Regions from separate parts of the Arthrobacter rhombi genome, predicted to be linked through region 1. Evidence: predicted binding sites of a transcription regulator. Region 1 holds the regulator's gene; each other region holds the start of a gene.
What was found. Region 1 encodes HrcA, which represses chaperone genes, less so after heat shock. Its sites were predicted from a motif close to TTNGCACTCGNNNNNNNCGAGTGCNAA; they were not measured.

Region 1 (9,704 bases):
ACCACGGGAAGTCCACCCTGGCCGATCGGATGCTGCAATCCACGGGCATTGTCTCCCATCGGGACATGAAGGCACAGTACCTCGACCGCATGGACATCGAGCGCGAGCGCGGCATCACCATCAAGTCGCAGGCCGTGCGCATGCCCTGGGAGGTCGACGGGTCGGCCTACGCGCTGAACATGATCGATACTCCCGGCCACGTTGACTTCACCTACGAGGTATCCCGCTCCCTGGCCGCTTGCGAAGGCGCCATCCTGCTGGTCGACGCTGCCCAGGGCATCGAGGCACAAACCCTGGCCAACCTCTACCTCGCCATGGAAAACGACCTGACGATCATTCCCGTCCTGAACAAGATCGACCTGCCGGCCGCCCAGCCCGAGAAGTATGCTGCGGAGCTCGCCGGCCTGATTGGCGGCAAGCCCGAGGATGTCCTGCAGGTCTCAGGCAAGACCGGCGTTGGCGTTGAGGCCCTTTTGGACAAGATCGTGAGGGATCTTCCGCCGCCGGTCGGCAACGTCGATGCACCAGCGCGCGCCATGATCTTCGACTCCGTCTACGACACCTACCGTGGCGTCGTCACCTATGTGCGTGTCGTCGACGGCCACCTCTCGCCCCGCGAGAAGATCCAGATGATGTCCACTCGTTCGACCCATGAACTGCTCGAGATCGGTGTGTCCTCGCCGGAGCCGACGCCCAGCAAGGGACTTGGGGTTGGTGAAGTCGGCTATCTGATCACCGGCGTCAAGGATGTCCGCCTATCCAAGGTCGGCGATACCGTCACCACCTTCAACAAACCTGCCCAGGAATCCCTGGGTGGATACGAGGACCCCAAGCCCATGGTGTTCTCGGGTCTCTACCCGATTGACGGCTCTGACTACCCGGTTCTGCGTGACGCCTTGGACAAGCTGCTGCTCAATGACGCGGCACTGACCTTCGAGCCCGAGACCTCTGTCGCCCTGGGATTCGGCTTCCGCGTCGGCTTCCTGGGCCTGCTGCACCTGGAGATCACCCGCGAGCGACTCGAGAGCGAGTTCAACCTCGATTTGATCTCCACGGCACCCAACGTCGTCTACGAGGTGATGACCGAAGACAAGTCCATGGTCACTGTGACCAACCCGAGCGAGTTTCCGGCCGGCAAGATCATGGAGGTCCGTGAGCCGATGGTTGCCGCGACCATTCTCACCCCGAACGAATTCGTGGGTGCGGTCATGGAGCTCTGCCAGACCCGGCGTGGGCAGATGCGTGGCATGGACTACCTCTCCGAGGACCGGGTGGAACTGCGGTACTGGCTTCCCCTGGCAGAAATCGTGTTCGATTTCTTCGACATCCTGAAGTCCAAGACCCGCGGCTATGCCTCCCTCGACTGGAAGGCGGATGGCGAACAGGTGGCAGACCTGGTCAAGGTCGATATCCTCCTCCAGGGCGAGCAGGTCGACGCCTTCAGTGCGATCACGCACAAAGACAAGGCCTACGCCTATGGGGTGCTGATGACCAGCAAGCTGCGCGAACTCATCCCACGCCAGCAGTTCGAGGTCCCCATCCAAGCGGCCATCGGATCGCGCATCATCGCGCGCGAGTCCATCCGGGCCATCCGCAAGGACGTCCTCGCCAAGTGCTACGGCGGTGACATCTCACGTAAGCGCAAGCTGCTCGAGAAGCAGAAGGAGGGCAAGAAGCGCATGAAGATGGTTGGACGTGTCGAAGTCCCCCAGGAGGCATTCATCGCGGCGCTGTCGTCCGACGGGTCCAAGGACAAGGCCAAGAAGTAGCGTCCATGCCCTCTGTATTACCCCTCGGGGACCCGGCTCCGGCCGATGGACTGCTTCCTGCCAGCACCCTTGACGGTGCAACGGAGCGCGACTTCTGCATCTACGTCCACATCCCCTTCTGCGCGGTGCGGTGCGGTTACTGCGATTTCAACACCTACACCGCGCACGAACTCGGCTCCGGTTCCAGCCAGGACACGTATGCCGCAGCCGCGTCGGCGGAGTTGGAATTCGGTGCAGGTGTCCTGCGAACGAGCGGACTTCCCCCACGAGAAGTCTCAACGGTGTTCTTCGGCGGCGGCACGCCAACGTTGCTTCCAGCCGCCGACCTGGTCGCCGTGTTGTCGACGATCCGCACCACCTGGGGCTTGCGGGAGGGCGCTGAGGTCACGACTGAGGCCAACCCGGATTCCGTCACCCCCGAATCGTTGGCGACACTGGCCCAGGCGGGCTTCACCCGTGTCTCCTTTGGCATGCAGTCGGCGGTTCCCCACGTCTTGAAGACCCTCGACCGGACCCACCGCCCCGAACGGGTGGGTCAAGCCGTCCAGTGGGCCCGCGAGGCAGGCCTTGATGTCAGCGTCGACCTGATTTATGGAACACCGGGGGAGTCTCTGGCTGACTGGCGCACCTCCCTGGAGACCGCACTCTCCTATGAACCGGACCATATCTCGGCCTATGCACTCATCATCGAGGACGGCACCCGCCTGGCCGCGCAGATCCGCCGGGGCGAAGTGCCCGATATCGATGACGACGACCACGCAGACAAATACCTACTGGCCGACGAATTGCTCACGGCCGCAGGCTTCCAGTGGTACGAGGTCAGCAATTGGAGCCGCAGCGAAGCCACCCGGTGCCGCCACAACATGGCCTATTGGAAGGGCGCCGACTGGTGGGGAGCCGGACCGGGGGCGCATTCGCATGTTGGGGGGCTGCGCTGGTGGAACGTCAAGCACCCTGCTGCGTACCAGCAGCGAGTGGATGCGGGCGTTTCCCCGGCCGCCGGCCGGGAGACACCGGATGAGCAGGCACGGTTGCTGGAGCGGACCATGCTGCTGACCCGGATCGTCGACGGGCTACCCACCAGCGAGTTGCCGGCATCCGGGCGACAGGCGGTGGCAGGACTCATTGCCGACGGCCTGGTCGAGGGACCGGAAGCGGTTCGTGGAACCGTGATCCCGACCCTGCGCGGCCGCTTGCTCGCCGATACGATCGTGAGGCGGCTGCTCGATTTCTGAGCGGCGCCGCGCCAACAAAAGGATCCCCGGGACACATTGGCCCGGGGATCCTTTTGCTTGATGTCAGTGGTGGATCAGGCGATCAGGCGCAGGTTGAATGGATACCTGTAGGGCCGACCCCGGTTGACCTCGATGCCAGCCACCACGCCACTGACCGTGATGTAGACCCAGATGGCCACGGCGATGATCGCGAAGATGCCGCCGATCACCGGGATGAGCATGAGCAGGTTCGACAGCAGTGCCAGAACCGTCAGGGGCAGGGTGAAGTTCAGTGCTTCCTTGGACTCCTGGGCCGTAAACGGACCCCGGTCGCGATAGACCAGATAGATGATGCCGGAAGGGATGCATCCAAGGATTCCCCCGAAATGGGCGATCGTTGCCCATTGCCGGTCCTCCGACGGGGTCAGAGGCAGTGGTGCGGCCGAAGAGCCCTCAAACCGTCCACCGTCAGCCGGGCCGTCCTGCGGGTTGCGATCTATGCCGTTCATGGTCCGACGTTCCTCCCGTCCGATGTGGTGTACAGCAATAGTTTATAGGCCGGTAGCGGTTTGGATCGCCGAACGGCAAAGCTGCGGCGCGGCGTCAGGTCGCCGGACGGCTCAGTGTCGGCCCGTGGTCAGGAAATCGATGACTTCCTCGACGCGACCCAGCAGGCTGGCTTCCAGGTCTGCGTAGCTGTTGACCTGTCTGAGCAGCCGCTTCCACCCCATGGCGACGTCCGCCTGCGTGGCGTGAGGCCATCCCAGACCGCGCAGGATGCCCGTCTTCCAATCGGTTCCGCGCGGAACCACCGGCCACGCCGCGATGCCCAAGACCTGAGGCCGGATCGATTGCCAGACATCCACGTAGGGGTGGCCGACGATGAGCACGTTGGAGGCGGCGCCCGGAACACGCATCGCCTCGTTGGCAATCCGCTCCTCCTTGGTGCCATGGACCAGGTGATCCACCAGGATCCCCAGTTTCCGTCCGGGGCCGGGGGAGAACTCCTTGACCGCCGAGGCGAGGTCGTCGACTCCGTGCAGGGGCTCGACGACGATGCCCTCCACCCTCAGGTCGTGTCCCCATACCTTTTCGACAAGCTCTGCATCATGTTTGCCCTCGACCCAGATGCGGCTGGCCACCGCAGTACGGGCCTTCAGGTTCTGGACCTTGACCGAACCGGAGGCAGTTCGTGCACCCGAAGGCCGAGCCGTCGTCGTCGTGGGTCCGGTGACTTCCACCGGTTCGCCTTCGAGCAGGAACCCGAAGCCCGTCGGGAAGGAACGGGTCTTCCCGCGCCGATCCTCCAGCACGACCAGACGCATGCCGCCCGAACGCTCGATCCGCACGATCTCCCCGACCCAACCTGATTGGACGTCTTCCAGGAGCATTCCCACGGAAGCGGGCACCTGGCGCAGTTCACGCGGTTTCGGTGCCGACAGATCCTGGGCACCCCACTGGTGGATATTCAATTCCTGACACGGCCTTTCACTGGGATCGGGCGGTCGCTGTGGCAGCCCGAAGGCACCGGAGCGCGCGGCCACCATGCTAACAAGGGGTGGATCGTATTAGACTTAGCACTTAGGCGTGTCGAGTGCTAAGCGACACGTGCCTCACATCCGTCCACGATCAGAGCCAGGAGGATCGCATGACTGTCCCACGACGCCTCGAGGTCCTGCGGGCCATTGTCGAGGACTATGTCCACTCCCGTGAGCCCGTGGGTTCCAAGGCGCTGGTTGAACGGCATCAGCTGGGGGTGTCGGCGGCAACCATCCGCAATGACATGGCCGCGCTGGAGGAGGACGGGCTGATCATCGCCCCGCACACCTCCGCCGGCCGCATCCCCACCGAACAGGGCTACCGCTACTTCGTCGACCAGATCGACGCGGTCCGCCCGCTCTCGGGTGCCGAGCGCCGTGCCATCCAGCAGATGCTCGAGGGAACCAACGATCTCGACGAGGTCCTGGAGCGCACCGTTCGGCTGCTGGCCCAACTGACCAACCAGGTTGCGGTCCTGCAGGTTCCCCAGTTCAGCGATGCCACGGTGCGGCATATCGAACTGGTCGGGCTGGGGTCAGGGCAAGTGCTCACCGTATTGATCACCAACACCGGCAAAGTCGACCAGCGGGTCGTCCTGGTTCCGCCGGAGACCACCGACGACGCGCTGGCCAGTCTCAAGGCCGCCTTCCTGGCTGCCACGTCGGGTCAGCGGCTGGAGAACATCGGGGAGCTCTCCGCCACCGTTTGCGAGCACCTGCCGCAGACGCTGCGGGCGCCGGCCAGGATCCTTGCCGCGGCGTTGGGGTCCCTGGGGGACAACTCGGTGATCGATCGGATCATTATGGCCGGGACGGCGAACCTGGCCCGATTCACCGGCGACTTCCCCCTGACCATCACCCCGGTCTTGGAGGCCCTGGAAGAGCAAGTCGTCCTGTTACGGCTTTTCTCCGAGATGGAGCAGGACGCCCGGGGCATCACGGTGCAGATTGGGCACGAGAACCCGTACGGAGGGCTGGCCGAGACCTCGGTGGTCGCCAGCGGCTACGGCCCCGGATCCTCCGCCAAGATCGGCGTCCTGGGTCCCACGCGGATGGACTATCCCACCAGCATGGCCGCCGTTCGCGCGGTGGCCCGATACCTTTCCCGCATCCTGGCCGGATAACGGCCCGGGAGCACGGGGAAACAGCATGTACAGAATGTCGGAAAGGACACAGCACACACTGTGAGCAGCCACTACGAAACCCTCGGCGTCGCGCGCGACGCCTCCGCCGAGGAAATCAAGAAGGCCTACCGGAAACTGGCCCGCAAACTCCACCCGGATGTGAACCCGGGGGAGGATGTCGCCGAACAATTCAAGGCGGTCACCCATGCCTATGAGGTGCTCTCCGACCCGCAAAAGCGGCAGGTCTACGACGCCACGGGCAATGAGAACGGGACGGCAGGCGGCGGAGGCGGCGGCGGCGCCGGTTTCGGTGGCTTTGGCGACATCTTCGAGCAGTTCTTCGGCGGCGGACAGGCCCAGGGACCGGCATCGCGCACCCAGCGTGGCCGGGACGCCCTGGTGACGGCATCCATCGAGCTCAAGGATGCGGTCCAAGGCACCGTCTACACCCTGGATATCGAAACAGCCGTCACCTGCACCGTGTGCAATGGCAGTTGCTGCCAACCGGGCACATCCCCGGAAACCTGCACGATTTGCCAGGGCCACGGACAAGTCCAGCGCCCGGTGCGCTCCTTCCTGGGCCAGATGATGACGGTGGAGACCTGCAGCGCCTGTCGCGGGTTCGGCACCACATTGCCCAGCCCCTGCAACGAGTGCATGGGTCAGGGGCGGGTCCGTGAACGGGTCAGCAAGCAGCTGAAGATCCCCTCCGGTGTCGCCACCGGGACGCGCATCCACTTGGCGAACCAGGGCGAGGCCGGTCCCGGCGGCGGCCCCGCCGGTGACCTGTACGTGGAGATCAACGTCAAGCGCCACCCGGTTTTCGAGCGCGAGGGCAACGACCTGCATGCGACGCTGCGCATTCCGATGACTGCTGCCGCATTGGGCACCGAGTTGAAGCTCGATACCTTCGACGGCGAGCAGGAGATCAGGATCGAAGCGGGCACGCAGTCCTCCGACACGGTCAAGCTCCCTCAGCTCGGCGTGCCGCGCCTGCGCGGCGGCTCCCGTGGCGACCTGCTCGTGCATGTCCACGTGGAGACTCCCACGAAGATCGACGCCGAACAGCGCGAGCTGCTCGAGCGCCTCGCCAGCCTGCGCGACGAGGAATTGGCCGAGGGCCGCTTGGCCGAACGGGGCGGCGTCTTCTCCCGCCTCCGCGACAAGCTGGGCCACCGCGCCTGATGAGCAACCAGGCGTTCCTGATGGACGAAGGGCTGTCTCCGGACCCCGTGCCGGGTGGCATCCTCGTGCTCGAGGGCGCCGAGGGCCATCATGCGGTGACCGTCAAAAGGGTCCGCGCCGGCGAGCAGATCGATGTGCTCGACGGCGCGGGCACCCGTGCCAGCTGCACGGTCCTCTCCACGGACAAGGCCAGTTTGTCGGCCCGCGTGGACCGGGTGTCCCACGAGGATGCCCCGGCGGTGGAAACTGTGTTGGTCCAGGCTTTGTCGAAGGGCGACCGCGACCTGCAGGCAGTCGAGGCCGCTGTTGAGCTGGGTATCGACGCCGTCATCCCGTGGCAGGCGGACCGCTCCGTGGTTCGGTGGCCAGCCGCGAAAGCGGAAAAGGGACGGCAGAAGTGGGCTTCCACCGTTCGCTCCGCCGTGAAGCAGTCCCGTAGGACCCGGTTGCCCGAAGTCTCGGGTGTCGTCACGACTGCCCAACTAGCCGAACAACTGCTGCGGCCCACGGCGGAGGGCGACGTCCGGCAGGCGATCATCCTGCATGAGGCAGCGACGCAATCGCTTCCCGACGTTGTCCGCACCTTCATGGATGGGGCATCCCCGCAGTCCGCCAGGGGAGTGGGGACGTCCCGGAAGCCGTCGATCCTGTTGATCGTGGGCCCGGAAGGGGGCATCTCCGACGGGGAGATCGAACGGTTGGTTGCCGCCGGCGCCCGCACGGCGCTGTTGGGGCGCAATGTCCTGCGCGCCTCCACCGCTGGACCTGCCGCACTGGTGCTCACCCGCCATCTGGCCGGACTCCTCGACGTCTGATGACGCGGCGGGGCGCTACTTGACCGTGAAGGTCTTGGAGTCCTGGCTCAGCCGCTTCGCATCGTTCTGTTTCTGCCCCCACACGGCCAGCGTGTAGGTACCGGGCTTCAGGTCGGTGGACATCTGGTATTCATTGTCTGCGAGCTGGCCGGCGCCCACAGTCAACGAACCGCCGTCGACCCGGGTTGCCTTGCCAGCGACCTCTTTCTTGAGCAACCACCGGGTACCGCCCGGAAAAGTTGCCGAGACCCCGTGGATCGTGATCTTGCCCGCGGTGAGCACGGCATCCTGCTGCGGGTCGATGATCCAGATGGGCGCCTGCAAGGACGCATCGCGTTGCAGGGGCCCAGACAACGTCACGTGGCCAAACGCGTTGTAGCCCGCATGCCCGTCCACCAGGATTTCCACACTGGCCGGCGTATTCGGGCTCAACAGCCCGGAGGACGACGCAGCCGCAGTCGCCGTGTAGACCAGCTGCTGGATCGCGCGTTCAGCCAGCCCTGCGTCGACACGTCGCGAGAAGGCGTCGGCCGAGATGTCCACCGTGATCACGTTGCCCGAACTGATGGAGGTGCCGATGCGGGAGGCCTTGCTCCACAGGTTGAAGTAGTCCGGGTCGCTGGGCTGTTTTTCGGTGAGGTATTTGATGGCCGTCGTGACCGGGTCGCCCTGGTCCTCGGGCTTGGTGTACTGCCGGTACAGGTAAACGGTCGAATCGCGTTCGCCCAGCCAGTAGACCGGTGACAGCCGGGGGGCGCTGAGCGTCTCCATGGGTGCCGCCCTGCCCTGGCTGGAGACTGCAGGGGCCTGGGTGGAGGCCTCTGGCATGCTGCTGGTGGACCCCGCCGGCGCTCCAACACAGGCCGCCAAGGTCCCGAGCGTTGCCATCGCAGCCAACATGGCCAGGCGCATTCTGGTGCGTTGGCTCAGGGGTGGAACGGTCACGGGAATCCTTGAGTGGGTGAAGTCAGGGGTCGGCTTTCGGGCGCGCTTGCACCTGACCGACCATTTAGCTTGGCACACGCCGGCAGGCAGTGGGCACCCCCGGGGGCATCAAATGCCGGACTGTTGCAGGACCGATATATACAGTTGCATGAATAACGGAGCCCTCTGGGGACGTCCCGTAGGATGGTAACGCGCCGGATGGCCACCCATCATCGGCCCCGACGCACGAAACCACCACGGTAACGGGAGGACAGCCCACCAGGATGACCGACGAGGACAACAACACCGCTCCGGATGCCACCGACGGCACGGTGATCACGTTTTCCAGCACCGAGCAGATGGTCGCCTCATTGGGCGCCAACGACGAGGTGCTGCGCATCTTGCAAGGCATCTACCCATTGGCCGAACTGCATGTGCGCGGCAACGAACTGCGTATCACCGGCGATCCCGGACAAGCCTCGCGCGCCGAGCACGTCGTCCAGGAGGCCCGCGGGTTGGCCACGAAGGGCACTCGCGTGTCGGCCCAGCTCGTCGAGCAACTGGTGCGCATGGTCGATGCGGAAGGTTCCGTCCGGTCCTCGGGCCCCGCAACGTTTGGGCTGAACATCCTCTCCGGCCGAGGCAAGAAGATCCGGCCCAAGACGGTGAACCAGAAAGCCTACGTCGATGCCATCGACGCCAACACCGTCATCTTCGGCATCGGCCCCGCCGGCACCGGCAAGACCTATCTGGCCATGGCCAAGGCCGTCCAGGCGCTGCAGGCCAAGGAGGTCAACCGGATCATCCTCACCCGTCCGGCCGTCGAGGCGGGGGAGAAGTTGGGATTCCTGCCCGGCACGCTCACGGACAAGATCGACCCCTATCTGCGCCCGCTCTACGACGCCCTGCATGACATGATCGACCCCGAATCCATCCCGCGCCTCATTGCCGCCGGGACCATCGAAGTCGCCCCGCTGGCCTACATGCGGGGGCGGACACTGAACGACGCGTTCATCATCCTGGACGAGGCACAGAACACGACGCCGGAACAAATGAAGATGTTCCTCACCCGCCTGGGATTCGGCTCCCGGATCGTCGTCACCGGTGACGTGACCCAGGTGGACCTCCCCGGCGG
Region 2 (9,704 bases), on a different contig from region 1:
GGCCCGGCGCCGGCCCACTTCGGGACGTGGCAACCGGATGGAGCGCCGCCTTCGGCAACGAGCGGGGGCGACGCGCAGCGGGACTGCCTGCGCCTCAATGGGTTGGAACTTGACCGGCCCACCTACTGCGTCCAGGTGGACGGAGTGGAAATCGCTGTGACGCCCACCGAGTTCACGCTGCTCCATGCTGTGCTCGCCGGAGGCCGCACCGTCAGGACGAAAGCGTCACTGGTCCGCCGACTGCGCGATGAGGAAGCGGACTCCGGGACCTTCGTCTCCGAGGCGGACGAGCGCAGCGTGGAAGTCCACGTCGGGAACCTGCGGCGCAAGCTCGGGGACGACGCGAAGTCACCCCGCTGGGTCGAGACCGTGCGTGGTGTCGGGTACCGGTCGGCGCCGGCACGCTGACCGGCGTCCGGTCGGCACTAAACTGGAAGACATGACTTCCCCCGCACCACTGGTCCTCGGCATCGAATCCTCCTGCGACGAAACGGGCGTCGGGATCGTCCGCGGGACCGAGCTGCTGGCCAACACGGTGTCCTCCTCCATGGACGAGCACGTCAGGTTCGGCGGCGTGATCCCCGAGATCGCCTCCCGCGCCCACCTGGACGCCTTCGTGCCCACGCTCGAGGAAGCCCTCTCGACCGCCGGCGTGAGCCTGGAGGACGTCGACGCGCTCGCCGTGACGTCAGGCCCCGGGCTGTCCGGCGCATTGATGGTCGGCGTTGCCGCCGCGAAGGCCCTGGCGCTGGCCACCGGCAAACCGCTCTACGCGATCAACCACCTGGTGGCGCACGTGGGGGTCGGTGTGCTCGACGGCGGGGCATTGCCCACCAGCCTCGGCGCACTGCTGGTCTCCGGAGGACACACGGAGATCCTCCGCGTGAAGTCACTGACGTCGGACATCGAACTGCTCGGGGCCACCATCGACGACGCCGCCGGCGAAGCCTATGACAAGGTGGCACGCCTGCTGGGGCTGGGCTACCCGGGAGGTCCGGTGATCGACAAACTCGCCCGCACCGGGAACCCGAAAGCCATCCGGTTCCCTCGCGGCCTGACGCTGCCCAAGTTCCTTGGGACGGCCGAAGCACCGGGAAAGCACCGCTACGACTTCTCCTTCTCCGGGTTGAAAACCGCCGTCGCCCGGTGCGTCGAGCAATACCAGGCCCGGGGCGAAGAAGTCCCGGTCGCCGACATTGCCGCCTCCTTCCAGGAAGCGGTCGTGGACGTGGTGACCAAAAAGGCGGTCATGGCCTGCACCGAGCACGGCTTGGAGAACCTGCTGCTGGGCGGGGGAGTGGCGGCCAATTCGCGGTTGCGGGAACTCCTGGCTGCCCGTTGCGCCTCGGCGGGCATCACCTTGCGGATCCCCCCGATCGGACTCTGCACGGACAACGGGGCCATGGTCGCCGCGCTGGCCTCGCAACTGGTCTCGGCCGGCGCGCAGCCCACGGGCATTTCCTTCTCCGCGGACTCGGGGCAGCCGGTGTCGCAGATCAGGCTGTAGGCATCTGTAGCCGCCCGCTCAGGCGATGTGCATCCGGGCGATGTTGTCCTGGACGACGGCGCGCAGGTCCCCGGCGTTCGCCGCGGCGATCTTGCGCTGCCACTGGTAGCCGGCGCCCCCGCGGATGATGCGTTCAACGTCCGCGAGCTCGTCGCTGCACCCGAGCTTGCGGGCTACGGGTTCGAGCCGGTTCAATTCGCGCATCAGGTGGTCGGTCACCAGCATCTCGTCGCCGGCGGCGTTGAGGATGATGATGGCCTCCATGCCGTAGCGTGCGGCACGCCATTTGTTCTCCGTGCGGTGCCACGGCGGCATGACGTCGATGGTGCCTCCGTTGTCCAAGGTGCTGGACATGTCATCGACCAGGCACTGGGTCAGCGCCGCGATTGCCCCAATGTCCTGCAAGGAGGACAACCCGTCGGCGATGCGCATCTCCACGGTGCCAAAGCGGGGGACCGGACGAACGTCCCAGCGGATCTCGGAGATGTCGTCGATGACCCCGGTGTGCACCATGTCCCCGACGTAGCCCTCGAACCCCGACCAGTCGTCAAAATGGTAGGGCAGGCCCGCGGTGGGCAGTTGTTGGAACATCAGGGCCCGGTGGGAGGCGTAGCCGGTGTCTTCGCCGCCCCAGAATGGGCTGGAGGCGGAGATCGCCTGGAAATGCGGCTGGTAGTTCACCAGTCCGTCGACGACGGGCAGTGCCTTCTCCCGACGGTCCAGACCGACGTGGACATGCACCCCGTAGATGACCATCTGCTGGCCCCACCACTGCGTGCGGTCGATGAGGCGGGCATAGCGTTCCTTGTCCGTGACCGGCTGCAGCTTCGGGGTGGCAAACGGGTGGGACCCCGCGGAGTAGAGGTCGATGCCCATCGGATCGGTGACCTGGCGGATGACTCCCAGATTCTCGTGCAGCTGCCCCTTGGCCTGGCCGACGGTCTCGCACACCCCGGTGACGATCTCCACGGTGTTCAGCAGCAGTTCCTGCTTGATGTGCGGGTGTTCGTCGTCGGGGTCCAGTCCGCCGTGGGCTGCGTGGACGCCCTCGAGCACCTGCTGTGCCACCGAGCGCAGGTCGCCCGTGGTGTGGTCAACGAGCGCGACTTCCCACTCGACGCCGAGGGTGGATTGCCGGGAGTCGGCGAAATCGATCTGCATCCGCATTCCTGACGTCGGGGGGAAAAGTACCGGGCCAGTCTATCCGGGTGCGGCGTGGATCCCGGCGCGCTGGGTTCAGGCGGGCTCGACCTCGATGGCCACCCGCCGGTCCCCGACCCGAGTCAGGACCAGCGTGGCCCGCCGTTTGGACTTCTTCCCGGCGCCGGCCAGCAGCACCTTGCGCAGCTCCTCGGGGGCCACATCGAGTCCGCGCTTCTTGATGTCCAACACGCCAATGCCCGCGGATTTGGCCCACATGCGCAACGCCTTCACGTTGTAGGGATGCACCCGCAGCACCCGGTAGGCGCGGGCAAACGGGGTGTCCACCAGCTCGGGGGCGCAAAAGTAGGCGATATGCGGGTCCAGCAGGTGTCCGCCCACCTGCTCCAGTGCCTCGGCCACCAGGCCGGCGCGGATCACCGCACCGTCGGGCTCGTACAGGTATCCCTCGATGTCGCCCACCGGGACGTCGCCGCGGATGGCAGCACCGGGATCGAAGTCGCCGGAGGCGGTGAGTTCGTGCGATCCGCCGCCGGACAACACCAGTGCGGCACGGCGGATCCCGGGACGGGCCAGCGGGCCGAACCAGAGCGCCGCCTCGGTGACGTCCCCGTTCGCGGAAACCCACTGGGCCTCGCAGTTCGCGGGAACGGAATCGTGCGGGATGCCCGGCCCGAGCTTGACCCCCACGGGAAGCCCTCGATCGGCCAGCGACTCGACGTAGGACAGGGGCGGGCTGAAGGCCTCGGGGTCGAACAGGCGCGAGGTCCCCGACGTGGAGGTGGTGCGCCGTGCCGGGTCGAGCCAGACGGCGTCGAATCCCGTCAGGTCGAATCCGGTGGCATCGGCGTTGACGACGCGGGCGTTGGGCCACGGCATGAGGTTCACCGTGGCCGCGGCGGCGGTCGTTTCATCGAGTTCCACGGCCGTGACGTCCAGTTCCAGCGAAGCCATGGCCATGGCGTCTGCGCCCAGACCACACCCGAGGTCGGCAACTTTCGCCAGTCCGGCGTTGACGAATCGGCGGGCGTGCAACGCCGCGACGTTCAGCCGGGTGGCCTGCTCCAGGCCGGCGCGGGTGAACACCATGTGGGAGGCGAAAGGGCCGAGCTTCAGGGCACCCTGGGCGCGGAGACGGGCCTGGTGCACGACGGCGGTGACGAGCTCTGCCTCATGCCCCTCCTTGCGCAGGCGCAGGTTCAGTTCCAGGGCAGCCTGATCCGTCCCCGCAGCATCGGGCGAGAGCGAATTGAGCAGGCCGAAGCCCTCGGGTGAGAGGACTGCTGCAAGATTTTCCGTGGCGGGAGCGGGGGAGGGCATGGAAACTACCCTAGCGCTGGGGTCGGCCAACGTCCCCCGCCGGTTCGGGCCGACGATGTCTGGTGCAGATACCCTGTTCGTACCGGAACGAAGCAGACCATGGACTACAGCGCGACAGGCGCCGGCCCCAACCATCGCCGCCCCGAAGGAGATCCGGGATGACCGGCAGGGCCGCTGGTCAGCTTCCCTGGCCCGACCAGTTGTCCCCGCCGCAGCAATGCGGCCATCCACAGGAGTAGCCATGTCCCTCGGTGCATCGATCTTCAGCATGGTGCTGGGAGGAGGCTGTCTTCTCCTGGGAATTCTGGCCTACACCGGCATCAACCGCACCGGCCAGTTCATGCGTCGGATCACCACGGGTGTCCCGGACCTGGCGTTGTTGTACCTCGGGATCTTCTTCTTTTTCCTTCCCCTCGCAGTGCTGGTGATGGACGAGGTCCCGCCGATCCTGGCGGTGCTGGTGGGTTTCGGGGTCCTGGGCAGCCTGTTAGTCGGTGTCGTTGGCTTCCTGTGGATGCCCCGCTTCATGCGACCGCGTTGGATGAAGGACCGGGACCGGGAAGTCCGGGACCACCGACGCCCGGGCGGGTACCGTTGAGGCATGCATTCCCACCACGAGACCCCCGGCTTCCCGACAGCGACGCCTGCCGTGGCAGGAGCAGCCGAGGAGATGGGGGAGTCCGCCCTGCCCGGAGCTGACGACGGATTCCTGGGACGTTTCCCCGAGGCGGTCGCCGCCGACGCGCTCGCCGACGGGCAGCCGGTCCGGCGCGACGGCCTGGCCTTCCGCGTCATGCTCTATGCGGCGTTGGCAGTGGGCGCGGTGACTGGTTTGTCGCTCATCGCCGCGTGGATCCTCCAAGCGGTCCTGGCCGGCTCCTACATCCGTGCCGGGGGCGACTACTTCAGCGCCGGCATCGAGGCGACCGCGGCCCGGGAGCTGCTCTCCGTGCCGGTCGGCGGATTCGTGGTGGTCCTGCTGCTGTGCCTGGTGGGGATGTGCGTGGGCGCCTGGGGCATCCAGCGCGGCAAGGCCCGGACCGCGGCGTAGCCCCGGCAGGTGACGCCCCGCCGTCGTGCATTTTGGCACTCGCCTTGACCGAGTGCCAACGACCTCATAGAGTCAGTGTTAGCACTCGAACCCATCGGGTGCTAATAGCCTGAGGTACTTGCCAGCTGGCACCGCGACGACGGTTGGTACACCCCAACGGCCCCGTAACCATTGGTAACTCACGCAAAGGAGAGATCCGCATGTCGGTCTCCATTAAGCCTCTCGAGGATCGCATTGTTGTTCAGCCGCTCGAGGCAGAACAGACCACGGCTTCCGGCCTGGTCATCCCGGACACCGCCAAGGAGAAGCCCCAGGAGGGCAAGGTCGTGGCAGTGGGCCCGGGTCGCGTTGACGACAACGGCAACCGCGTTCCCGTCGATGTCGCCGAGGGCGACGTCGTCATCTACTCGAAGTACGGCGGCACCGAGGTCAAGGTCGGCGGCGAGGAGTACCTGGTGCTCTCCGCCCGCGACGTGTTGGCCATCGTCGTCAAGTAGTTCCCCAGTGTGAAGCCCCGGCCGCCCAGGTCGGGGCTTCACTCGGTTACCAAGGAGTAGCAGCATGGCTAAACAGCTTTCATTCAACGACGACGCCCGCAAGGCGCTCGAGGCCGGCATCAACAAGCTGGCCGACACCGTCAAGGTCACCCTCGGCCCGCGCGGCCGCAACGTGGTCCTGGACAAGAAGTGGGGCGCCCCCACGATCACCAACGACGGTGTGACCATCGCCCGCGAGATCGAGCTCGACGACGCCTACGAGAACCTCGGCGCCCAGCTCGCCAAGGAGGTCGCCACCAAGACCAACGACGTCGCCGGCGACGGAACCACCACCGCCACGGTGCTCGCCCAGGCCCTGGTCAAGGAAGGCCTGCGCAACGTCGCGGCCGGTGCAGCCCCGGGTGAGATCAAGCGCGGCATCGAGGCCGCCGTCGAGGCCGTCGCCGCCCGCCTGGCCGAAAACGCCCGCCCGGTCGAGGGCGAGGATGTCGCCAACGTGGCGGCCATCTCCGCCCAGAACGACGAGATCGGCGAGCTGCTGGCCAAGGCCTTCGGCACGGTGGGCGCCGAGGGTGTCATCACCATCGAGGAATCGAACACCACCTCGACCGAGCTGGTCATCACCGAGGGCATGCAGTTCGACAAGGGCTACCTGTCACCGCACTTCGTCACCGACGCAGAGCGCCAGGAAGCAGTCCTGGAGGACGCCCTGATCCTGGTCAACTCCGGCAAGATCTCCTCGGTGCAGGACTTCCTGCCGCTGCTGGAGAAGGTCCTGCAGGCCAACAAGCCGCTGTTCATCATCGCCGAGGACGTCGAGGGCGAAGCCCTCTCGACCCTGGTCGTGAACAAGCTGCGCGGCACGCTGAACGTCGTGGCCATCAAGGCCCCGGGCTTCGGCGACCGCCGTAAGGCCATGATGCAGGACATCGCCATCCTCACCGGCGCCCAGGTCGTTTCCCCCGACCTTGGCCTGAAGCTGGACCAGGTCGGCACCGAGGTCCTCGGCACCGCCCGCCGCATCACGGTCACCAAGGACAACACCACCATCGTGGACGGCAAGGGCGACACCGCCGACGTCAACGACCGCGTGGCGCAGCTCAAGGCCGAGATCACCCGGACCGACTCGGACTGGGACAAGGAGAAGCTCCAGGAACGCCTGGCCAAGCTCTCCGGCGGCGTCGGAGTGATCCGTGTCGGCGCGGCCACCGAGGTCGAGCTCAAGGAACGCAAGCACCGCATCGAGGACGCCGTGTCCGCGACGCGTGCAGCCATCCAGGAAGGCATTGTCGCCGGTGGCGGCACCGCCCTGGTCGACGCGCTCTCCGTGCTCGACACCGACCCGAAGGTGACCGCCCTCGAGGGCGACGCCGCAGCTGCCGTGGGCATCGTGCGCCGTGCGTTGGTCCAGCCGCTGCGCTGGATCGCGCAGAACGCCGGCTTCGACGGCTACGTCGTGGCCAACCACGTGTCCGAGTCCCCCGTGAACTCCGGCTTCAACGCCAAGTCCGGTGAGTACGAGGACCTGCTGGCTGCCGGCGTCATCGACCCGGTCAAGGTCACGCGCTCGGCACTGCGCAACGCCGCTTCCATCGCCGCCCTGGTTCTCACCACCGAGACCCTGGTCGCCGATAAGCAGGAAGACGACGAGCACGACGGGCACAACCACTAGGCCCCAGCACGACGCCGGACCCTCCCGACGCACTCCGGTGCGGCGGGAGGGTTCCTGCGTTTAAAGGGTGTCCGGAGGCGCCAGCCGGTAGCATGGCGTGCGTCACGGTTTCCCGCCCCTGGAAGGCTTTTCGATGAGCAGGCCCGCATCCCGCTTCGACGTCGTCATCATCGGAGGCGGACACAACGGGCTCACCGCAGCGGCCTACCTGGCCCGTGCCGGAAAATCGGTCCTGGTGCTGGAAAAACTGGACCAGGTCGGCGGCGCCGCGGTGTCGGCCCGCCCCTTTCCCGGCATTGACGCCCACCTCTCGCGCTATGCGTACCTGGTGAGCCTGCTGCCCCAGCAGATCGTTGATGACCTGGGGCTGGAGGTCTCCTTCGTCGGACGCCGCTACTCCTCCTATACGCCCGACCCGGCCAACCCCTCCACCGGCCTGCTCATCGACGAAGGCGCACCGGATGCCACGGCGGCGTCCTTCGCGTCCATCGGCGCGCCGGACGGGGAGGCGGAGGCCTTCTCGACGTTCTACGCGGACTGCCAGCGCCTGACCCAGGCACTGTGGCCGACAGTGACCAGCCCCCTGCTGACCCGTTCCCAGGCCCGCGCCCGGGCCGCGGAGGCGGGCGCCGCGGACGCGTGGGACCGGTGGGTGGAGCAGCCCGTGGGCGAGGCCATCACCGGGGCACTGCACAGTGATGTGGCACGCGGCGTCGTGCTCACCGACGGCCTCATCGGCACGTTCTCCCAGGCCCACGACGTCGATCTGCAGCAGAACATCTGCTTCCTCTACCACCTCATGGGCGGCGGAACGGGGGAGTGGCGGGTTCCCCGCGGCGGCATGGGGGCCGTCTCGGCGGAACTGGAGCGTGCCGCCCGCTCCGCAGGAGCCGTCATCGCCACCGGCGCCGAGGTCCTGTCCATCGATTCCGACCGGGTGGTGACCTACCGCCACCAGGGTTCAGCGCACACGGTCACGGCCGGCACCGTGCTGGCCAACGTCGCCCCGGACGTGCTGGACCACCTCAGGGGAGGCCACGCCCCAGCTGCACCGGAACGGCCGAACCACCACCGGGAGGGAGCCCAGGTCAAGGTGAATCTCCTGCTCACCCGCCTGCCGCGGCTGCTGGATCAAACAGTCAGCCCGGAAGCCGCCTTGGGAGGCACCTTCCACATCAACGAGACCTTCACCCAACTGCAGCACGCCTACGACCAGGCGGCCGCCGGGCAGGTGCCGTCCCCCTTGCCGTGTGAGATCTACTGCCATTCGCTGGCCGACCCCAGCATCCTCTCGCCCGCCCTGCAGGAAGCCGGAGCCCACACCCTCACCGTGTTCGGCCTCCACGTTCCCGATCGCCTCGTCACCGAGGAGAACAACGATGCCCTCCGCGACCAGCTCCAGGCGGCGGTCTTCGCCTCGCTGGACTCGGTGCTCGCCGAACCCCTCGAGGACCTGCTGATGCTCGATTCCGCGGGCCATCCCTGCGTGGAAACCAAAACCACCCTGGACATCCAGCGGGCCCTGGGCATGCCGCGCGGCAACATCTTCCATGGTGGCCTCGACTGGCCGTTCGTCGAAGACGATGCCCCGTTGGAGACGCCCGCCGACCGCTGGGGAGTCGCCACGGACCACCCGCACATCCTGCTCTGCGGATCCGGCGCCCGGCGCGGGGGAGCGGTCAGCGGCCTCGGCGGACACAACGCCGCCAAGGCAGTACTGGAGCTCCTCGCAGACATCTAATGGTCACGTTCCGGTAACGACGGGCTGCTAGCATGGCTGGCCGGTGCGGCGCAGGCCGCCCGCCGGGGGGACGACCAGACCAGCCACACGGAAGGCAGATCGCCATGGCCGAGCCGCGGCACGCATCGACGCAGCCCGGGCCCGACACGAGACGCCCAACCCCGGTGAAGCCGGGATACCGTCCCGAGGTCCAGGGGCTGCGCGCCCTCGCCGTCCTCATGGTCGTCACCTACCACGTATGGCTCGGGAGGGTCTCCGGCGGCGTCGACGTCTTCCTGCTCATCTCCGCCTTCCTGCTGACCTCATCCTTCGCCCAGAAGGTGTCCTCCGGCCGGCGCGTCGGCCTGCTCGGCTACTGGCTGCGCCGCTTCACCTCGCTGTTGCCGGCGGCCGTCGTCGTGCTCCTGGCGGTGCTGGCGGCCACCGCCTCGCTGCTGCCGCGCACCCGCTGGGACGGGATCTTCGAGCAGACCTGGTCCACCCTGTTCTACGTCCAGAACTGGACGCTGGCCCGCGAATCGGTGGACTACTATGCGCAGGACCATGCCGCGGCCAGCCCCCTGCAACATTTCTGGTCCCTGTCGATCCAGGGCCAGGTCTTCATCCTCTGGCCGCTGATCATCACCGGGTGCGCGGTGCTCTGGAAACTGCTGCGCCGGGCACGCCCCGCCCTCGGCTTCGGGACCGTTTTGGCCGTGGCGTTCGGCCTGGTGTTCGCCGGATCGTTGGCCTACTCGATCCACCTCACGGCCACC
Region 3 (9,704 bases), on a different contig from region 1:
GCTCTGGATGGCTGAAGGGGACCACCACGCCGTCTGCCAGAGAGCGTGCCGCTCCATTACCGCTCGTGTTCAACTCGCGCTTGCCGCATCGGTCAATCAGTGATCCCATGACGAACACGCGTCAATCACTTTCGTTAGAAAAATAGAAGTTTCCGCCGACGTCAGGTTAACGCCGTCGGCGCGGCCACCTCCATGAGGTGACCGCGCCGACGTCGTACTACTGGATAGACTGGAGCGCCCGGGTGGCTAGAAGCCGCCCATGCCGCCCATGTCATCGCCACCGGGCATGGCCGGAGCGGCCTTTTCCGGCTTGTCGGCGACAACGGCCTCGGTGGTGAGGAACAGGCCCGCGATGGAGGCAGCGTTCTGCAGGGCAGAGCGGGTGACCTTCACCGGGTCGTTCACGCCGGCCTTGAGCAGGTCCTCATAGACGCCGGTGGCGGCGTTGAAGCCGTGGCCCGAGGGCAGGCCCTTCACCTTGTCGGCGACGACGCCCGGCTCCTGGCCGGCGTTGAAGGCGATCTGCTTCAGCGGGGCCTCGATGGCGACCTTGACGATGTTGGCGCCAGTGGCCTCATCGCCTTCCAGGGTCAGCTTCTCGAAGGCCTTCGCACCGGCCTGGATCAGGGCCACGCCGCCGCCGGCGACGATGCCCTCTTCCACTGCTGCCTTGGCGTTGCGCACTGCGTCTTCGATGCGGTGCTTGCGTTCCTTGAGCTCGACCTCGGTAGCAGCACCGGCCTTGATGACTGCAACGCCGCCGGCCAGCTTGGCCAGGCGTTCCTGCAGCTTCTCGCGGTCGTAGTCCGAATCGGAGTTCTCGATTTCGGCGCGGATCTGGTTAACGCGACCGGAGATCTCCTCGGCGTCGCCTGCACCTTCGACGATGGTGGTCTCGTCCTTGGTGACGACGACCTTGCGGGCCTGGCCCAGCTGGTCCAGGGTGGCGGTCTCGAGGGAGAGTCCGACCTCCTCGGAGATGACCTGGCCACCGGTGAGGATGGCGATGTCGGCCAGCATGGCCTTGCGGCGGTCACCGAAGCCCGGGGCCTTGACGGCCACTGACTTGAAGGTGCCCTTGAGCTTGTTGACGACCAAGGTGGCCAGGGCCTCGCCCTCGATGTCCTCGGCGATGATCAGCAGCGGCTTGCCGGACTGCATGACCTTCTCGAGGATGGCGACCATGTCCTTGACGGAGGAGATCTTGGAGTTGACGATCAGGATGTACGGGTCCTCGAGGACCGTTTCCTGGCGCTCGGCGTCGGAGACGAAGTAGGCCGAGAGGTAGCCCTTGTCGAAGCGCATGCCCTCGGTCAGCTCGAGGTCCAGCCCGAAGGTGTTGGACTCCTCGACGGTGATGACGCCTTCCTTGCCGACCTTGTCCAGGGCCTCGGCGATGAGCTCGCCGATCTGGGAGTCACCGGCGGAGATCGACGCGGTGGCGGCGATCTGCTCCTTGGTCTCGATCTCCACTGCGGAGTCGAAGAGCTCGGCGGTCACGGCCTCGACGGCCTTCTCGATGCCGCGCTTGAGCGACAGCGGGTCGGCGCCGGCGGCAACGTTGCGCAAGCCTTCCTTGACCAGGGCCTGTGCCAGCACGGTGGCGGTGGTGGTGCCGTCGCCCGCGATGTCGTCGGTCTTCTTGGCGACCTCCTTGACCAGCTCGGCGCCGATCTTCTCGTACGGGTCGTCCAGCTCGATTTCCTTGGCGATGGAGACGCCGTCGTTCGTGATGGTGGGCGCGCCCCACTTCTTCTCGAGGACAACGTTGCGCCCGCGCGGGCCGAGGGTCACCTTGACGGCGTCGGCCAGGGTGTTCAGACCCCGTTCGAGGCCGCGGCGTGCTTCCTCGTCAAATGCAATCATCTTGGCCATGGTGGCTAGTGGTCCTTTCGGGACGGTCATGCGAGTTCATGAACCAGCTGAAACGCCCGCGACGGACGGGCGGGGCCCTGCGTTGTCTGAACGCCGTGCCCACTACCCTCGCTGCAACTGATCCGGGGTTCACCCGGCATATGTGGCTGCGCTGCACGGGAGCGGATTCGATCCGCACCGTGTTTAGCAGTCCCCACACCCGAGTGCTAAGTCAATTATTGGCACTCCCCACCCGAGAGTGCAAGCCGTAGGCGCCGATTTCGCTAAATGCATGGCAGATACTTGGCAGAGCTGAGCCGTCCACCCGGTTTCCGGGTGGCCCTGCGGGAGGGGCGGGTGGTTCCTAGAAGTTGGAGCCGAGGACGACGGCGATCTTCCCGGGGATCTGCGACGTCTGGTAGAGCGCGTTGATGCCCAGGGCACTGGCGGCCTTCTGCGCGGTCGCCTTGTCCGCATCGGACGCGTAGTAGACGATCGACGTGTTGACCTTCTTGGTCCAGTTTGCCGAGCTGGTGTTGGTGAACCCGGCACCGGAGAGCGTGTTCCTGGCCGAGGCCGCCAGCCCGGAGCGCCGCGAGCCGTTGAAGACGCCCACCTTCGTGGACAGGTCAGGTGCGGCGTTGGCCTTGCTGGACGAGGCGGCAGCTGCGGCACTGGACGACGCGGCGGCCTTGGATTCCTTCGCCGCGGCTGCGGCTGCGGCCTTCGAGGAGGAGGAGGCAGCTGCGGATTCGGAGGCGCCGGCATCCTCGGAGGCGCTGACCGAGGCACTCTGCGTCGCGGAGGAGGCGCCGGCGTCGTCCGTGGCAGCCGGGGAGGTGGTGGCGCTGGAGGATGCGGCTGCGGTGGTGGCGACCGGATGGCCAGTCAACTGTGGCAGCACGAAGAAGCTGAAAAGACCCACGACCAGGGCGAGGGCACCGAAGGCGATGATCCAGCCCAACGGGGAGCGGCGCGCGGTCACGCCGGCGGCCATGGCCTGGCGGTGGACACCCTTGCGGTTGGTGAATTCCGGGACCCTGTCGAACTCGTCGTTCGGGTGCTTCGTCATCGCTGTCCTTGGTTCCTTCGGTGCGTCAGGCAGGTGGTGGCGGGGCCTTGCGCCCTAGGCGTCCCCGGCCAGCCGGCGGGCGCTGCGGGCGCGGTGTCTCGTCGATCGAAGTCTACGCAATCTTTTGACCAACATCGGGTCATATGCCAGTGCGGCGTCCGTGTCGATCAGCGCGTTGAGCAGCTGGTAGTAGTTCGCCGCCGACAGGTCGAAGAGCTCCCGGATGGCTTGTTCCTTGGCCCCGGCATATTTCCACCATTGGCGCTCGAGGGCCAGGATCCGCTGGTCGCGTTCATCCAGGGCACTGGTCTCGTCGACGTCGAACTCCAGTTCGCCGGCCTGAACCGCCATGATGTGCCTCCTTGGGCCGTCTCTGCTCCTGCGTCCCGCCGTCCGGTAACCACCGGTGCGCGGGGTCTTCCCCACCCTCCATGATAGGGGTGAATGACATCGATGTCATTTGGTGTGCGGCGCGTCCCGCCGGGCAGAATGGGGCCATGGACACCGATGCGCCGCAGACCCCCTGGCCGATGGCACCGGATTGGGCCCGGGCCCTGGAACCGGTGCTGCCCCGGCTGCACGAGGTCGAGGCCGAGGTGTCACGGCGCCGTGCGGCCGGCGAACTGGTCCTGCCCACCCCCGGGCAGGTGCTGCGCGCCTTCCACCGGCCGATGTCCGAGGTCAAAGTCCTCATCCTGGGCCAGGACCCGTATCCGACACCGGGGCACTCGATCGGGTTGGCCTTCGCCGTGGACGCCGCCGTGCGCCCGCTGCCGCGCAGCCTGGCCAACATCTTCACCGAATATGTCGCCGACACCGGCCACCCGTTCCCCGCCACCGGCGATCTCACCCCCTGGGCGGACCAGGGCGTGCTGCTGCTCAACCCGATCCTCACGGTCGCCGCCGGGGACACCAATTCACACCAGAAACTGGGCTGGCAGGAGATCACGACGGCCGCGCTGACGGCACTGGCCGCACGGGACGCACCGCTGGTGTCGATCCTCTGGGGACGGCACGCCCAGCGGTTCGAACCCCTGCTGGGAACGACGCCGGTGATCACCAGCGCGCACCCCTCTCCCCTGTCGGCACGGCGGGGCTTCTTCGGCTCGCGCCCCTTCACCCGCGCCAACGACCTGCTGGCGGAGCAGGGGGCGGCCCCAGTGGACTGGCGGCTCCCGGGCACCCAACCGGAGGCCGAGCAGACGTTGCCCGGGCTGTAGCGCCCCGTCCACGCCGCACGGTCAACGGCGGCGGATGCGCCGACGCTCGTGGGTGTTCCAGCCCTTGGTGAAGGGCCGGGCGACGGTATCACCGAGCACGACACCTCCGGCCACCGCCAGGATGATGGTGAACGCGTTGAACATCTGGATCAGGCCCACCGACATGTCACCGGCATCGATGGTGATCCCGTACATGGCGCGGAAGATCATCAGACCCGGCAACAGGAACGTCACCGCGGGGACGGCGACCACCAGCTGCGGGGCGCCCATGCGCAGCGCAACCCAGCGCCCCAGTCCACCGACCACCACGGCGGCCACCGCCGGGGTGAGCCGCTCCCCCACGCCGAACTGCGCGGCCAGCAGATAGGCCAGGTAGCCGGTCATGGCGACGCCAGCGGTGGGCAGAACCAGCGAATGCGCCGTCTGTTCGAACACCGCAACACAGGCGACGGCGACGAAGACCAGGAACACCAGGAAGGGCTTCGGGTAGTCGATCTGGGCCACGTTCGCCACATCCAGGCGTTTCATGCCCAGCATGGTCCCGGCGACCAGCGCCGCGGTGATGCCCGCGATGATCGCCCCGTAGATCAGCATCGAGGAGAAGAACCTCCCCGCGGCGGTGACCGGGAAGCCGTTGATCGCATCCTGGACCGCCGAGACGAACCGCGATGAGGGCAGCAGCAGCATGATGCCGCCGGCCACGACCACCGCCGGGGAAATCGGGGCATCGACCGCCCACAAGAGCATGGCAATCGCCGTCGTCACGGCCGAGCCGAGTCCGATGGTGAAGAACTCGGGGACCCTCCAACGGCCGACGGTATCCATGATCTGGGTGATCAGGCAGAACGAGACGAAGCCCAGCAGGGCCCCGAGCCAGCTGCCGCCGATGAAGACCACGAAGGCCGCGGTGAACCCACCGCCGCCTGCAGTGGCCATCCAGCGCGGAAACGGCTTGGGCTGACGCAGGATCTGGTGCAACCGATCGGCGGCCTGCGTGCGCGTGAGCTCGCCGGCGACGATGTCCGCCACGAGCCGGTGCAGGTTGGCCAGGCCACGGTAGTTCCCGGTCCAGGAACGCACGACGCGCAGCAGCGCGACCGGGTTCTGGTCTTGTGGCGCGTAGTTGAGGTGGATGGACTGGTTGGTGATCTCCACGTCGACGTTGCGCAGCCCCAGCGAGGCGGTCACGGCAATGACACTGGTCTCGGCCTGCAGGGCACCGGCCCCGAAGCGGAACATCGCCTCAGCCATGTCCAAGGCGAACTCCAGGGTCTGGCGGGCGTTCGCATCGAATTCCGGAGCCTGCTGGATCGTCGGGTTGGCATACGGGCTGCCCACCAGGCGGTCCACGATCGAGAACGCCTGCGTCGGTGGCGATTCGGTGTGCATGATCTTGGAGAACATGCGACGGGCCGCGGGGTTGGCCTTGCTCGCTGCCCGCGCCACGCCGGGCAGCGGGTTCACCGGGCGCGCCGGTGCCTTGGCGGCGCGGGGCGGGACGATCTGCTGGGCGGCGGTCTGCGGCCCGGTGCGGGCCTCCGGCGGCACGAGGCTGCCGACACGGGCGACCGCGGGGTCGATGGGCACCGTACTGGTCGTCGGAGGCGTGGAGGGGGCAGGCTGGGGGCGCCGGGCTGCCGGGATCTTCCAGGCAGTGGGCTTGCGGGTACCGCCGGGGGGCGCGGCCGCGGTACTGCCGGTTCCGGGCGCGGTGGAGCGGTTCGACGGCTTGACCGGGCGGCCTGGCCAACCGGGGCGGGTCTTACGTCCTTTGCCGGTGGGGGTACCGGGCGCCGAAGTGGTCGGTGTCCCGGTGGATCCGGTGTCGACGGCACGACGGGGCTCCGGCGTTTCCGTGCGGGCCGGGGCTGAAGCCTCCGACCCCGAAGGCGTGGCGGATGACGGGGCACCAGCGGCCGGGGGGGCTTCCCGTGGCGGCTCCACGACGGGCACTTCGGCGGTCCGCGGCGTCACCCCATCCCAGTCGGGCTCGGTCTTGGAACGGTCATCGGGTGAGCCCGGCAGATCCACGCTGCCGCTGGGCAGCACGTGGTCGGTGCGCGGGCGCGCCTGCTCGTCGGCCGGGGCCGGTTCGGGGATGTAGGCCAGGGCACCGGTGGGCTCGGTCTTGACCCAGTCCTCGTGGAACCCCTGGCCCGCGTCTGCATCCGCGGCGACGTCGGCCTCGTCGTCCTCGGACGCGCGGGAACCGCTCAACCCGAGGCGGCTGAGGAAGCCGACGGGTTGCTTGATCTCGGACGTCTGGATCCGCGGCATCGACCCGGCTTGCGGGTTCGGGTCCTCCGGGCGCCCAGTCTCGACAGAGGGCTCCGGCGTCTCGCGGTCGGGCACGAAGTCTCCTGTTCTGACGGGGTGTTCCGCAGCCAACTCTACAACCGCGGCGGCCCCCGCGAGAGGGCCTTCGGCGCGGGTGTGTCCAACGTCAAACAGCGGCTGCGGACGCCGACCAGGCGTTCGGTTGATCCCGTGCCGCCTGCGACTCCGCAGCGTCAATGGCGACGCCCGTTGGACACCCCAGGAAGGCACCCCACTGCGTCGGCGACAGGCCGTGGTGGCCGCGCCCGGACCAGCCAATCGCAGGCGGTGGCAGGCAGCGGGAATACCCGACGCACCACCGAGGTTATTGTATGCGAATGCATATAAACCACTTCTGGAGGACCCATGACACAACTTGAGATCGGCGTCGAGACGTTCGGCGACGTCACCGAAGACGACGCCGGCACCCTACTCCCCCACGCACAGGTCATCCGGAACGTCGTCGAGGAGGCGGTGACCGCCGAACAGTCGGGCCTGGACTTCTTCGGCGTCGGCGAGCACCACCGCGACGACTATGCAGTCACCGCCCCCGAGGTGGTGCTGGCCGCGATCGCCGCACGGACCGAGAGGATCCGGCTGGGATCGGCCGTCACGGTACTCAGCTCCGATGACCCCGTCCGCGTCTTCGAGCGCTTCGCGACACTGGATGCCTTGTCCAACGGACGCGCCGAAACGATCCTGGGCCGTGGTTCCTTCGTCGAGTCGTTCCCGCTCTTCGGGTACGATCTGGCCGACTACGAGGTCCTGTTCGAGGAGAAGCTGGCCCTGTTCGCCAAGCTGCTCAAGGAGCAGCCCGTGACCTGGAGCGGACGCACCCGTGCCCCGCTGAGCGGCGCCCGCGTCTTCCCGCTCACTGCCGAGGGACTCACCGCATGGGTGGGCGTGGGCGGCAGCCCCGAATCGGTGGTCCGCGCCGCACGGCACGGCCTGCCGTTGTTCCTGGCGATCATCGGCGGGGACCCGTTGGCGTTCGAACCGCTGACGCGGCTCTACCATCGCTCGCTGGAGGAGTTCGGCCAGCAGCCGCAGAAGATCGGCGCCCACCTGCACGGCCTGGTCGCCGACACCGACGAGGAAGCCGCCGAGATCCTCTGGCCGCATTACAAGCGCACCATGGACCGGCTCGGCGCCGAACGGGGTTGGCCGCCGGCCAGCCGGATCCGCTTCAACGCCTCCGCCGGGGAGAACGGCAACCTGCTGCTCGGATCCCCGGAGACGGTCGCCCGCAAGATGGCCACGATCGCCGGCACCCTCGGGCTCTCGCGCATCGACATCAAGTACAGCGCGGGCACGCTCCCCCACGGCCCCATGCAGCGCAGCATCGAGCTGCTCGGCGAGAAGGTCAAGCCGCTGGTGCTGGACATGCTCGCCGGCTGACCCGTCCCCCGACATGCGAAAAGCCCCCGGCAGCTGCCGGGGGCTTCTCGTGTGGTGGATCTTACTGGACTCGAACCAGCGACCTTTCGCGTGTGAGGCGAACGCTCTAACCAACTGAGCTAAAGATCCGGGGTCGCGCGCCGCGGAGGCGTACCTAGAAAGGGTACCGGAGGCACCGCCCGGCACCAAATTCGCGCCGGCGGATTCGCCCACCCCCGACAGGGGACGACGGCGGTGCCTCCACCGCGGACACCGCACCCTGGTGGGGGTGGGCACCCGGGCGGGGACACCGCCGTCGTGCACTCCTGGCTTGACCTATTTCAGGTACTGCGCCGAGGCGTAGCCGGTCTTGCCCTGATAGGTGACCTTGGACCAGCCCTTGGACGTCGAGACCACGGTGACCTTGGCGTTCTTGGGGATGACCAGCAGGCGTGCCGTGGAGGTCGAGGCCCCCTTGCGCAGGGAGAGGTTCCCGGTTGCCTTCCGGGTCGACGTCTTCGCGGGCGCCTTCTTGACCGGGGCCTTGGCCGCTGGCTTCTTGGCCGCTGGCTTCTTCACCGCCGGCTTCGCCGCTGCGACGTTCTTCAGGTAGCTGGCCGAGACGTAGCCGGTCTTGCCCTGATAGGTGACCTTGGACCAGCCCTTGGACGTCGAGGCCACGGTGACCTTGGCGTTCTTCGGGATGACCAACAGGCGCGAGGTGGAGGTCGAGGCCCCCTTGCGCAGGCTGAGGTTGGCACTGGTCTGCTTCGTCGTCGTCTTGGCCGGGGCCTTCTTCACGGGCGCCTTGACGACGGGTTTGGGCTTGGCGGCAGGCTTCGGCGCCGGTTTGGCGGGGGACTTGGGCGGGGTCACGAGGTAGGCCGAGGACGTGTAGCCCGTCTTGCCCTGGTACGTGACCTTCGACCAGCCCGCCGCGGCGGACACCTGGCTGACCTTGGCGCCGGCCGGCAGGACCATCACCACTGCGTCCTTCGTGCTGGCCCCCTTGCGCAGGTATACGGCGGACTTGACCTGCAGCGTTGTCGCCTTGGCGGGAGCCGACGGCTTCGGTGCCGGCTTCGCAGGGGTCGGCGTCTTGGCCGGGGCCTTCACGGGAGCGGGCGCGGTCCGGTTGAAATAGCCGGCGGAAGCGAATCCGGTCTTCGAGCCGTGCACCACCCGCAGCCATCCGTTGGAGGTGCCGGTGACCTTGACGCGCGTCCCCTGCGGCACGGTGCCCAGCACCGCATATCCGGTCGACGGGCCCTGGCGGAAGTTCACGTTCGCGGTGGCGTAGTAGTAGAGGCTGGCGGCGACCGGCGTGACGTCGATCGTCTGCGGGTTGGCTGCGACCCGGCTCGGGGAGACCGTGCCGTGCAGGGCCCAGCCGCTCACGCCATTCGCCGTCACCCGCACGTAGCCGTTGGAATAGGCGCCGGGCACGGAGGTCATCGGTGTGCCCTTGCGGACCAGTTTGACCATCTTGGAGGACGACGACGCGGTGGCCCGCAAGTTCAGGTCGCTCGCGGCCCAGTAGCTGCAGCTGGTGGGCAGGGTGAAGTTGTAGACCGTGGTGGCGTGGCGCTTCATGTCGATGCCGTAGCGCTTGAGCCAGGCCATCGGCTCGATGGTCGGACCCTTCATCCACCCGGCGGACCCCCAGACCTCGAAGTGCAGGTGCGGGGCCGTGGACGCACCGGAGCTGCCGACATCGGCGATCCGCTGGCCGGCCTTGACCTTTTGGCCCGCCCGGACGTACTTCCCGGCGTTGTACATGTGGATGTAGGCCGTGTAATAGGTCTGGCCGCCCAGCACGTGGCGGACGACGATGTACCCGGCGGAGCCGCCGTATGCCCCGTTGT

Region 2: groES (co-chaperone GroES) is a predicted target of HrcA. The motif match lies at 5,072-5,098, and genes of this name have one in related genera.
Region 3: groL (chaperonin GroEL) is a predicted target of HrcA. The motif match lies at 2,059-2,085, and genes of this name have one in related genera.

The regions. Positions count from the first base shown of each region.
Region 1 is NZ_BAAAIV010000006.1:128,879-138,582, forward strand. It holds gene lepA (translation elongation factor 4) at 1-1,769, shown strand, start outside; gene hemW (radical SAM family heme chaperone HemW) at 1,775-3,004, shown strand; gene ABD088_RS06540 (DUF4870 domain-containing protein) at 3,079-3,492, opposite strand; gene ABD088_RS06545 (DUF3097 domain-containing protein) at 3,604-4,455, opposite strand; gene hrcA (heat-inducible transcriptional repressor HrcA) at 4,632-5,645, shown strand; gene dnaJ (molecular chaperone DnaJ) at 5,706-6,830, shown strand; gene ABD088_RS06560 (16S rRNA (uracil(1498)-N(3))-methyltransferase) at 6,830-7,645, shown strand; gene ABD088_RS06565 (GerMN domain-containing protein) at 7,661-8,590, opposite strand; gene ABD088_RS06570 (PhoH family protein) at 8,854-9,704, shown strand, end outside.
Region 2 is NZ_BAAAIV010000004.1:112,768-122,471, reverse strand. It holds gene ABD088_RS02955 (response regulator transcription factor) at 1-408, shown strand, start outside; gene tsaD (tRNA (adenosine(37)-N6)-threonylcarbamoyltransferase complex transferase subunit TsaD) at 440-1,507, shown strand; gene ABD088_RS02945 (glutamate--cysteine ligase) at 1,526-2,668, opposite strand; gene ABD088_RS02940 (class I SAM-dependent methyltransferase) at 2,744-3,988, opposite strand; gene ABD088_RS02935 (hypothetical protein) at 4,230-4,586, shown strand; gene ABD088_RS02930 (hypothetical protein) at 4,590-5,039, shown strand; gene groES (co-chaperone GroES) at 5,240-5,536, shown strand; gene groL (chaperonin GroEL) at 5,601-7,208, shown strand; gene ABD088_RS02915 (phytoene desaturase family protein) at 7,342-8,949, shown strand; gene ABD088_RS02910 (acyltransferase family protein) at 9,054-9,704, shown strand, end outside.
Region 3 is NZ_BAAAIV010000011.1:32,961-42,664, reverse strand. It holds gene groL (chaperonin GroEL) at 247-1,875, opposite strand; gene ABD088_RS09615 (LytR C-terminal domain-containing protein) at 2,219-2,926, opposite strand; gene ABD088_RS09610 (DUF3263 domain-containing protein) at 2,981-3,277, opposite strand; gene ABD088_RS09605 (uracil-DNA glycosylase) at 3,424-4,146, shown strand; gene ABD088_RS09600 (threonine/serine exporter family protein) at 4,168-6,498, opposite strand; gene ABD088_RS09595 (LLM class flavin-dependent oxidoreductase) at 6,829-7,860, shown strand; tRNA gene ABD088_RS09590 (tRNA-Val) at 7,913-7,989, opposite strand; gene ABD088_RS09585 (SH3 domain-containing protein) at 8,176-9,704, opposite strand, start outside.